3 regions of the Vibrio sp. 1288 genome follow, and region 2 is predicted to be linked to each of the others. Evidence: predicted binding sites of a transcription regulator. Region 2 holds the regulator's gene; each other region holds the start of a gene.
The links. The regulator PurR, encoded in region 2, represses purine synthesis genes. The targets are predictions, from matches to a motif close to TNANGNAAACGTTTNCNTNA.

Region 1 (3,233 bases), on a different contig from region 2:
AGTAGAACTCGACGCGCTGTTTTCATCTTTGCTAGAACCTACGTGTGTTATGAAATAAAACTAGATAGGCTTTAGCTTGTATCAATATTCTGTGGTATTCAATAAAAAGCCCCTCAAAAGAGGGGCTTGAAGCAATTTTTGTAACTTGGCCTACGTAAAGGTGATAAGTTAATGCCAACTTTTCACTGCGTTTACGCGACGTCGCTGTTACTCGATTTAATCAATCTGAGGACCAGCCGCAACCAGGGATTTACCTTCAGCGTTGTCTGTGTACTTATCAAAGTTATTGATAAAGCGCGCTGCTAAATCTTTCGCTTTGCTTTCCCACTGAAGTGGGTCAACGTACGTGTCGCGAGGGTCTAGAATGCTAGGATCCACACCTGGTAGTGACGTTGGTACTTCAAGGTTGAAGATTGGAATGTGCTTAGTTGGTGCTTCTTCAATCGAACCATCAAGAATGGCATCAATAATTCCGCGTGTATCTTGAATAGAGATACGTTTGCCAGTGCCGTTCCAACCAGTATTCACTAGGTAAGCCTCAGCGCCTGCTGCTTCCATGCGTTTAACCAGTACTTCTGCGTATTTAGTTGGGTGAAGCGTTAGGAACGCCGCGCCGAAACAAGCAGAGAAAGTTGGTGTTGGCTCAGTAATACCGCGCTCTGTTCCCGCTAGTTTGGCGGTAAAGCCAGACAGGAAGTGGTACTTAGTTTGCTCGGGTGTCAATTTAGATACTGGAGGCAGTACGCCAAATGCATCGGCTGATAGGAAGATCACTTTATTCGCGTGACCGCCTTTTGATACTGGCTTAACGATATTATCGATATGGTAGATAGGGTAAGAAACACGTGTGTTTTCTGTTTTCGAACCATCATCAAAGTCGATAGAACCATCGCCACGTACTGTTACGTTTTCTAGCAGTGCATCACGACGAATTGCGTTGTAGATGTCCGGCTCCGCTTCTTTCGAAAGTTTGATGGTTTTTGCGTAACAACCACCTTCGAAGTTGAAGACACCATCATCATCCCAGCCGTGCTCATCATCACCAATTAGCGCACGTTTAGGATCAGTCGACAGGGTCGTTTTACCCGTACCAGATAGACCGAAGAATACCGCTACATCGCCATCTTTGCCCATGTTAGCGCTACAGTGCATTGATGCGATGTCTTTTAGTGGAAGGAAGTAGTTCATCATCGCGAACATACCTTTCTTCATTTCACCACCGTACCAAGTACCACCGATAAGTTGCATGCGCTCAGTTAGGTTAAATACGGTGAAGTTTTCTGAGTTCAGGCCTTGCTCTTCCCATTTTGGATTAGTGCATTTTGCGCCATTCATTACTACGAAGTCTGGTTCAAATGTCGCTAACTCTTCTTCCGTCGGGCGAATAAACATGTTTTTAACGAAGTGCGCTTGCCATGCGACTTCTGTGATAACACGAATGCTCAAACGTGTATCTGGGTTTGCACCACAGTAACCGTCAACAACAAACAAGCGTTTGTTAGAAAGCTGGTTTGTGACCAGTTCTTTTAGCTCGTCCCACACTTCAGGAGTGATTGGCTTGTTATCATTTTTCACTTGATCAGACGTCCACCACATATGTTCTTCTGTCGTAGCGTCTTTGACGATGTATTTATCTTTTGGTGAGCGACCAGTAAAGATGCCAGTGTCAACGGCAACCGCACCTAGTTCAGTAACCACGCCGCGCTCATAACCGGTTAGGTCTTCACGCGTTTCTTCCTCAAACAACATTTCGTAGCTTGGGTTGCGAATAACCTCTTTTACGTTATGCAGTCCGTGCTTGGTTAGATCAAGTGTTGCAGCCTTAGTATGTTCCATAACGGTCATAGGTGCTCCTTATAAGGATTTTGTAGGGATTTTGTAAGAATGTTTTAATTTTAATCTGCTCACCATGCTAGCAACGGGGCGGGGAGAAAACAGGGAGATAGCTCAAAATTTACCCATGATTTCAATAAGGTTTTAGGTAACCCGTCACATATTGGTGGGAATAGTCTATCGTGCACGCAATCCTTTGCGCTAGGGCAAAATCATTATTAATTGTTTAAAATTAAGCAGTTGTTTTATTACGCTTGAGGCTAGTTATTACGAGGGGTTGATCACAAAAAGGCCAGCATTAAGCTGGCCTTTTGTAGGGTAAATTACGTGCTTGATAAGCTATGTAAATTAATGCAGGGTTTTCTTGTCTGTAGAAGCTTGTGCATACAGTTCAGTGACTTCAGATTCGTCGAACGTATAAGTTGTGCCACAGTAATCACAATGTAAAGAAACTGATCCAACTTCTGCCAAAATGTCATAAATTTCAGCTTTCTCAACGGTGATGATTGCTGCACCGCTACGCTCACGAGAACAGCCACAATGGAACTCGACAGGTTGCGGCTCGTACAGACGTACTTTGTCTTGGTTATATAGTCGATACAATAACTCGTTCGCTTCTAAACCAAACAATTCTTCATCTTTTACTGTGTCAGTGAGCTGCTCTAGATGTTCGAAATCATCTGGAGAGCCAGTGCCGTCAGGGATCACTTGAATCAACATACCTGCTGCGTGTGCTTTGCCTTCATGCTCACCAGTGCGGATCCATAGGCGCGTTTTTAACTGCTCTGAGTTTGCAAAGTAGCCTTCTAGCACTTCTGCTAAAGTGTCACCTTCTAGTCCAACGACGCCTTGGTAACGCTCGCCGTTTTTCGGTTCGATGGTGATCACAAGGTAGCCCTTACCCATTAGATCGTGAATATTTGCGTCATCGGCAACATCGCCTTCCCAGCGAGCTACGCCACGAACACGTTGGTTATGGTCACCGTTGATAACGGCAAGAGACACAGGACCGTCGCCTTGTAGCTGGATGGTGATCGAACCTTCGAACTTAAGAGTGGCAGTTAAAAGAGTAGTTGAAACGAGTAGCTCACCCAGCAGTTTCTCTATTGCTGCCGGATATTCCTTGCTGGAGATAACACGTTGGTACGCTTCATCTAATTGTACCAACTCGCCACGTACTGAAAGATCTTCGAATAGGTAGCGGTTTAAAACATTATTTGCCATGGAGTGCTTTCCTCGTTGGTAATTCCGGCTTTTATTGGTGTTTGAACTTAATGATGTCTCGGCGCTGCTTTTTATCTGGGCGGCGTTCCGGACTTGGGTTGTGGGCATTAAGCTTACGTTGAGTCGCGTGTTCCTCACGTTTCGCGATACTCTCATTGGTTTCGCGATATAAGGTT
Region 2 (3,233 bases):
AGTGCGTATCTCTTATCGCTTTATAGGCGTTAAGCGCACCTTCCTCTTCAAGCTTCTCTACGGATTCGATGCCGGCTTTTTTTAGCATGCGCTCGGTAGCCAGTCGTAAGTTAGGCAAATCTTTCAAACGGTTAGGCTTTGTACTTGCTTGCTGTTCTTTCTCAAGCTTTGCCTTTTTCAATGATTGATTCGCTACTTCGATTAAGCGTTCGCTTGATTCCCATAAATCGCTGGAAATAGCGTAGTACTTTGTAACGACTGGAAAGCCACGTTTTTTATAAACGTAAGGCTTTAGCCCTTGTTTCTCGAAGTCAGATGAAGTTTTTTGGTCTGCTCTGATATGAAGCTGATTGTTTACCACTAGTGCAAACATTGTTTCATCAGCGAATAGTCCGAAGCCACCAAACATTGAGCGCGACTTGATATTACCAAGTGCCTCAAATAGCTTCATAGAGTCTTTGAGTATCGGTTTATCCATGTTTTGTTATCTCGGTGTAATTAATATTACGCCACCAAAAGTCAGGTCCGAGAGAGTAGCAAACATGCGTAAAAACAATGTCATTACAGAGTAAAGTCATTGCTTACACACTTGCCATCGGTAACCCCGCTACCTTCCATATCGTAATATGGTTCAGGCCGGAGGCTTTGCGTCCCACTCTTTCGAATGGTTTGCCCTGTGCGTGACACAATGAGCATACTTCTTATATTGAATTAACATCACGGTTTAGCGTTAAAAGTGTGATTTCGGTTCAATAAAAATGATAGATTGAATGCTCTATTTTGCATATGGAAAGGTGCAAATTGGCCTTTGAAAAGGAGTTCTTAATATATATTACATTTATATAAAACAGGGAGTTAACGTTAGTCAATTGTTATTAGAGTGGTGTGAAGTATTAGAGAATGCTTAATTTTTCCAAAAAAATAAGCGCCCCTGTAGAGCGCTTATTTAACACGGTTAAATACAGTGAAATTTAGTTCATTTTTTTCACAGTATTTCGAATTACAAGCTCAGGTTGCATTTCGAAAATTCGTTTTTCGTGTTCTTTATCTTTGATACGCTCAAGTAGAATTTCGAATGCATTTTTACCAACACGACGTTTAGGTTGGTGGATAGTCGTTAGCGGTGGAGAGAAGTATTCCGCAAGCTCGATGTTGTCGTAGCCGATCACTGAAATATCTTCAGGAATTTTGATCCCGTTTTGTTGCAAGCGGCTCATTAGGCCTAGAGCCATTGTGTCGTTAAAACAGAATACCGCCGTCGGGCGCTTGTCCATTGCGGTAATTTTATCTGCAACTAATACGGCCGTATCACATTCAAAGTTACCTTCAAGGATCCAGTCTTCATTTACAGCTAGGTTCGCTTCGCTCATTGCGCGACGGAAACCTGCAATGCGCTCTTGGCAAGCAAGCTTTTCAAAATGACCGCTTAGACAAGCGATATCCGTATGACCATTGTCAATCAGATGTTTGGTTGCAATGTAGCCACCTTCTTCTGAGTTATCCATGATCTTGTCTGCTTGTGAGCTCTCTGGGCCCCAATCCATGACCACTTTAGGAATGTCCGCATGACGGTCAAGCATCTCTTTTAGTTCTTCGGTTAAGTCAGAACACATCACTAGGATGCCATCAACGCGCTTTTCAGCCAGCATACGAATGTAATCGCGTTGTTTTTCGTAAATCCCGCCTGTGTTACATAAAATCAGAGTATAGCCTTGGCGGTAACAGTAGCTCTCAACGCCATCAATCACTTCTGAGAAAAATAGGTTAGTTGATTGAGTTACTAACATGCCAATCGTACGAGTTGAGTTGCATTTTAGGCTGCGTGCAACGGCACTTGGCGCGTAATTCAGCTCGTCAACGGCTTTCATTACTTTTTCTTGCGTTGCTTCTGCAACGAAACGCGTTTTATTGATAACGTGCGAAACTGTCGTAGTGGAAACGCCGGCTAAGCGAGCAACGTCTTTTATCGTGGCCATAAATGGTGTCCTGTATCGAGCTACTGAAATATGTCGTATTGGATGTACCTGATGCTCTAATGGTTTCACACCTAGCAATATAAAATTGGCGCTAAGTGTCTCGGCAGCGGTTGATCCAAGTGCGACAAAAGGGTACGTAGCAGCATCGGTCGATGAATTTTATCTTTTTTCTATCTGATGAGAAATTGCCATCAACCTGTTAAGAAAACACAAAAACCGCTATATTTCAGCGGTTTACATATAAATCATATTTAATCGTTTGCGCTCACATTTTAGCCCTATGTGGACTGACTAGCAATGTTTTCAGCAAGAGATTTGTGTATTTGAAGTCACATTTTGACTGCTAAATAACCAAGCGTCTTTGCGCTAAGTTAAGGCAAACGAATATTATACCCAAGTTACTTACAATTGGTCACTTTCAGGCATACAGGAAGCCCGATAGGCAGGCTCCCTAAAAATAGGCGGCAATTATTCACCAAGAAGGTAGGCGCTGTCTAGTTTACAAAATGCAACTAATAGTTTCGCGACACTCGAGTAAAATCCAAATTCGTCGAATTTTTTACATTTGTCTGAAAACTGAGGTAACCAAGACATCAATTGTTGCTGGATAAAGTCGTTTTGTTTAACGAAGGCTTCTTCCATGTGTTTTTCTTGTTCAAGCTCGTTTGAGCGGATAATCATGTTCCCGAGAAAGTCGAGCTCAACGGCTAAGTGATCCGCAGGTTCCTTTAGGTTTTCGTCTACTTGAACGCCAAATTCAGCCATCAACTTTTCCATTTCCTCAGCTGGCTTGTCATTCAGTAAACCTGATTCACCAATGTACATGGATGCGTAAGGAAGAGCGCCGTATTTTTCTGTCTTCAAAAACAGTTCACAAAAGTCAGCTGCAAGCTCTAGTTGTGCATCTTCACGATCTTGTAACCGATTCAATGCATCAACTAGGCTATCAACGGCTGGTTTTAGCGACTCATTTTCACCTAAACCTGCGAGAAAACTGCGAATTTCAACACTGTGATAGGCTTCCAATTCTTTCTCTGTTAGTTCTTTTGCGAACAAGCTCGAAAACCACCAGTAAATTTCAGCGCGTTTTTCATTAAAAGCTTTCACTTCTTGCATTTTGGGCTCCTGAATGATGCTTCAAGTCATGCATCACAAAGTCAATTAGGGATATCCCCTAAGTGTAATCAATTAAAATGAATAGCAGTAACTATAATTGTTATGTTTTATGGTCAAAAATGACCGTTTATTAATAGCAAT
Region 3 (3,233 bases), on a different contig from region 2:
ACTGACAGCGGTTTTTGTTCAGTCAAACTTGAAGCGACTTTTTCAAGTTTACATCTGAGCATTGGCTTAGTTTGGTATCGGCCATAAAGATGCCTGACTCATGTCTTTACTTAAGTGTTGCTTCCACAGTCGCCAGCATCCGACGTCTCTATTTAAATTGGAGTTAACAATATTTTAACTATTGGCGGAGATGGGATAATTTACAAATAATTGCTTAAAATTTATTCGGTATAAAAATGAGGGAGAAACAGGACTGCTTTGTGGGGCAGGGCGGTATGAGCCGAAATGGCTGGATAAAAGTTGCTGAAAATAAAAAGCCCCCGCCATAGGCGAGGGCTTGATTGATTCTTGCTTGGCTTGATTATTTGATGCCAGCGAAATCGCGTAGAAGTGCAGCTTTGTCTGTCGCTTCCCACGGGAATTCTTCACGACCGAAGTGACCGTAAGCCGCTGTCTTCTTGTAGATAGGTTGAAGAAGGTTAAGCATTTCTTGTAGACCGTATGGACGTAGGTCGAAGAATTGACGAACCGCTTCAATGATGATGTCGTGAGATACTTTCTCAGTACCGAACGTTTCCACCATGATAGACGTTGGATCAGCAACACCGATTGCGTAAGAAAGTTGGATCTCACAACGGTCAGCCATGCCTGCCGCTACGATGTTTTTCGCTACGTAGCGTGCTGCGTATGCTGCACTACGGTCAACTTTTGATGGATCTTTACCAGAAAACGCACCGCCACCGTGACGAGCTGCGCCGCCGTAGGTATCTACGATGATCTTACGACCAGTTAGGCCACAGTCACCCATAGGACCACCGATTACGAAGCGACCGGTTGGGTTAATGAAGAAGTTTGTTTCTTTGTTGATCCACTCAGAAGGTAGCACTGGCTTAATGATCTCTTCCATTACCGCTTCACGCAGGTCTGAAGTTGAGATTGAGTCACAGTGTTGAGTTGAAAGAACAACCGCGTCGATACCAACGATGTTACCTTGATCGTATTGGAATGTTACCTGAGATTTTGCATCAGGACGCAACCAAGGTAGTGTGCCGTTTTTACGAACTTCTGCTTGCTTTTGAACAAGACGGTGAGAGTAAGTAATTGGCGCTGGCATTAGTACTTCAGTTTCGTTACAAGCGTAACCAAACATGATGCCTTGGTCGCCTGCACCTTGTTCTTTAGGGTCAGCTTTATCAACACCTTGGTTGATATCTGGCGACTGTTTACCGATTGTGTTTAGTACCGCACAAGAATCTGCGTCAAAGCCCATATCTGAATGTACGTAGCCGATTTCACGAACGGTTTCACGAGTTAACTCTTCGATGTCTACCCATGCTGAAGTCGTGATTTCACCACCCACCATTACCATACCGGTTTTAACGTAAGTCTCACATGCAACACGAGCCTTTGGATCTTGCTCTAGAATCGCGTCAAGAACCGCATCAGAAATCTGGTCTGCAATTTTATCTGGATGACCTTCTGATACTGACTCAGAAGTAAACAGGTGCTTAGCCATGTTAGCTCCACTATATCTGGTTTAAAACTGGGGAATGATAAACTCTCCAGCGCAAATTAATACTAATTTTTGTAGGTGTATCTACATCTAGACGTCTATTCTAAATTTGATTGCTCGAATTACAAGCTCTTTTTTGGTTTTTGTTATAACCAAACGTTTGCCTGATTTATTGATAATTTTAAGAACTTCGAACGATTTGGCGCGAAAGGTGCAATATTTGTGAGGTTTTGGACTGGAAAACGTTTGCACACCCAACAGGGCTTTGAGAGAATTATGACCTACTTTTCGTTTCGCTTAATGTACTCAGGAGCAGACATGTCGTCTCGTAAACATCTTGCCAATGCAATTCGTGCTCTAAGCATGGATGGTGTTCAACAAGCTAACTCAGGCCACCCAGGCGCACCAATGGGTATGGCTGATATCGCTGAAGTTCTTTGGCGCTCTCACCTAAACCATAACCCTTCAAACCCAGAGTGGGCCGACCGCGATCGCTTTGTGCTGTCAAACGGTCATGGGTCAATGCTTATTTACTCTCTACTGCACTTAAGCGGTTACGAGCTATCTATTGACGATCTGAAAAACTTCCGTCAATTGCACTCAAAAACCCCAGGTCACCCAGAGTACGGCTACGCGCCTGGTATCGAGACAACAACGGGTCCTCTAGGTCAAGGCATCACTAACGCTGTTGGTATGGCGATCGCAGAGAAAGCACTAGCGGCACAGTTCAACAAAGAAGGTCACGATATCGTTGACCACTTTACGTATGTGTTCATGGGTGACGGCTGTCTAATGGAAGGCATCTCGCATGAAGCATGCTCTCTTGCAGGTACTCTTGGTCTAGGCAAGCTGATTGCATTCTGGGATGACAACGGCATCTCTATCGACGGTCACGTTGAAGGTTGGTTCTCTGACGATACACCTAAGCGTTTTGAAGCGTACGGCTGGCATGTAATCCCAGCAGTCGATGGTCACGACTCAGACGCGATCAACGCAGCAATTGAAGCAGCAAAAGCGGACCCACGTCCTACGCTTATCTGTACCAAAACAATTATCGGTTTCGGTTCTCCTAACAAGTCTGGTTCGCACGACTGTCACGGTGCACCACTAGGTCACGATGAAATCCAAGCGGCTCGCGAATACCTAGGTTGGGAGTACGGCCCATTTGAGATCCCGGCAGATGTTTACGCTGAGTGGGATGCAAAAGAAGCGGGCGCCGCGAAAGAAGCAGCTTGGAATGAAAAATTCGAAGCATACGCTGCAGCTTACCCTGCAGAAGCGGCAGAGCTTAAACGTCGTCTAAACGGCGAACTTCCTGCACAGTGGGAAGAAAAAGCGAACCAAATCATTGCCGATCTTCAAGCAAATCCAGCGAACATTGCATCACGTAAAGCATCGCAAAATGCACTAGAAGCGTTTGGTCAAATGCTTCCTGAGTTTATGGGTGGTTCTGCTGACCTAGCGCCTTCTAACCTGACCATGTGGTCTGGTTCTAAGTCTCTAGAAATGGAGGACTTCTCTGGCAACTACATCCACTACGGTGTGCGTGAATTCGGTATGACCGCTATCATCAACGGTATCGCATTGCACGGTGGTTTCGTTCCTTACGGCGCAACATTCCTAATGTTCATGGAATACGCTCGTAACGCAATGCGTATGGCTGCGCTGATGAAAATTCAGAACATCCAAGTTTACACGCATGATTCGATCGGTCTTGGCG

Region 1: a site for PurR is predicted at 2,018-2,037, ahead of pckA (phosphoenolpyruvate carboxykinase (ATP)). Genes of this name have one in related genera too.
Region 3: a site for PurR is predicted at 1,662-1,681, ahead of metK (methionine adenosyltransferase). Genes of this name have one in related genera too.

What each region holds. Positions count from the first base shown of each region.
Region 1 is NZ_JAWPOX010000019.1:59,847-63,079, reverse strand. Features, by position in the region: gene R8O11_RS15175 (AsmA family protein) at 1-26, opposite strand, end outside; gene pckA (phosphoenolpyruvate carboxykinase (ATP)) at 217-1,845, opposite strand; gene hslO (Hsp33 family molecular chaperone HslO) at 2,182-3,057, opposite strand; gene hslR (ribosome-associated heat shock protein Hsp15) at 3,089-3,233, opposite strand, start outside.
Region 2 is NZ_JAWPOX010000006.1:54,697-57,929, forward strand. Features, by position in the region: gene R8O11_RS06405 (TfoX/Sxy family DNA transformation protein) at 1-478, opposite strand, end outside; cyclic di-GMP riboswitch class I at 595-684, opposite strand; gene purR (HTH-type transcriptional repressor PurR) at 972-1,976, opposite strand; gene torD (molecular chaperone TorD) at 2,445-3,092, opposite strand.
Region 3 is NZ_JAWPOX010000021.1:63,999-67,231, reverse strand. Features, by position in the region: gene metK (methionine adenosyltransferase) at 362-1,516, opposite strand; gene tkt (transketolase) at 1,832-3,233, shown strand, end outside.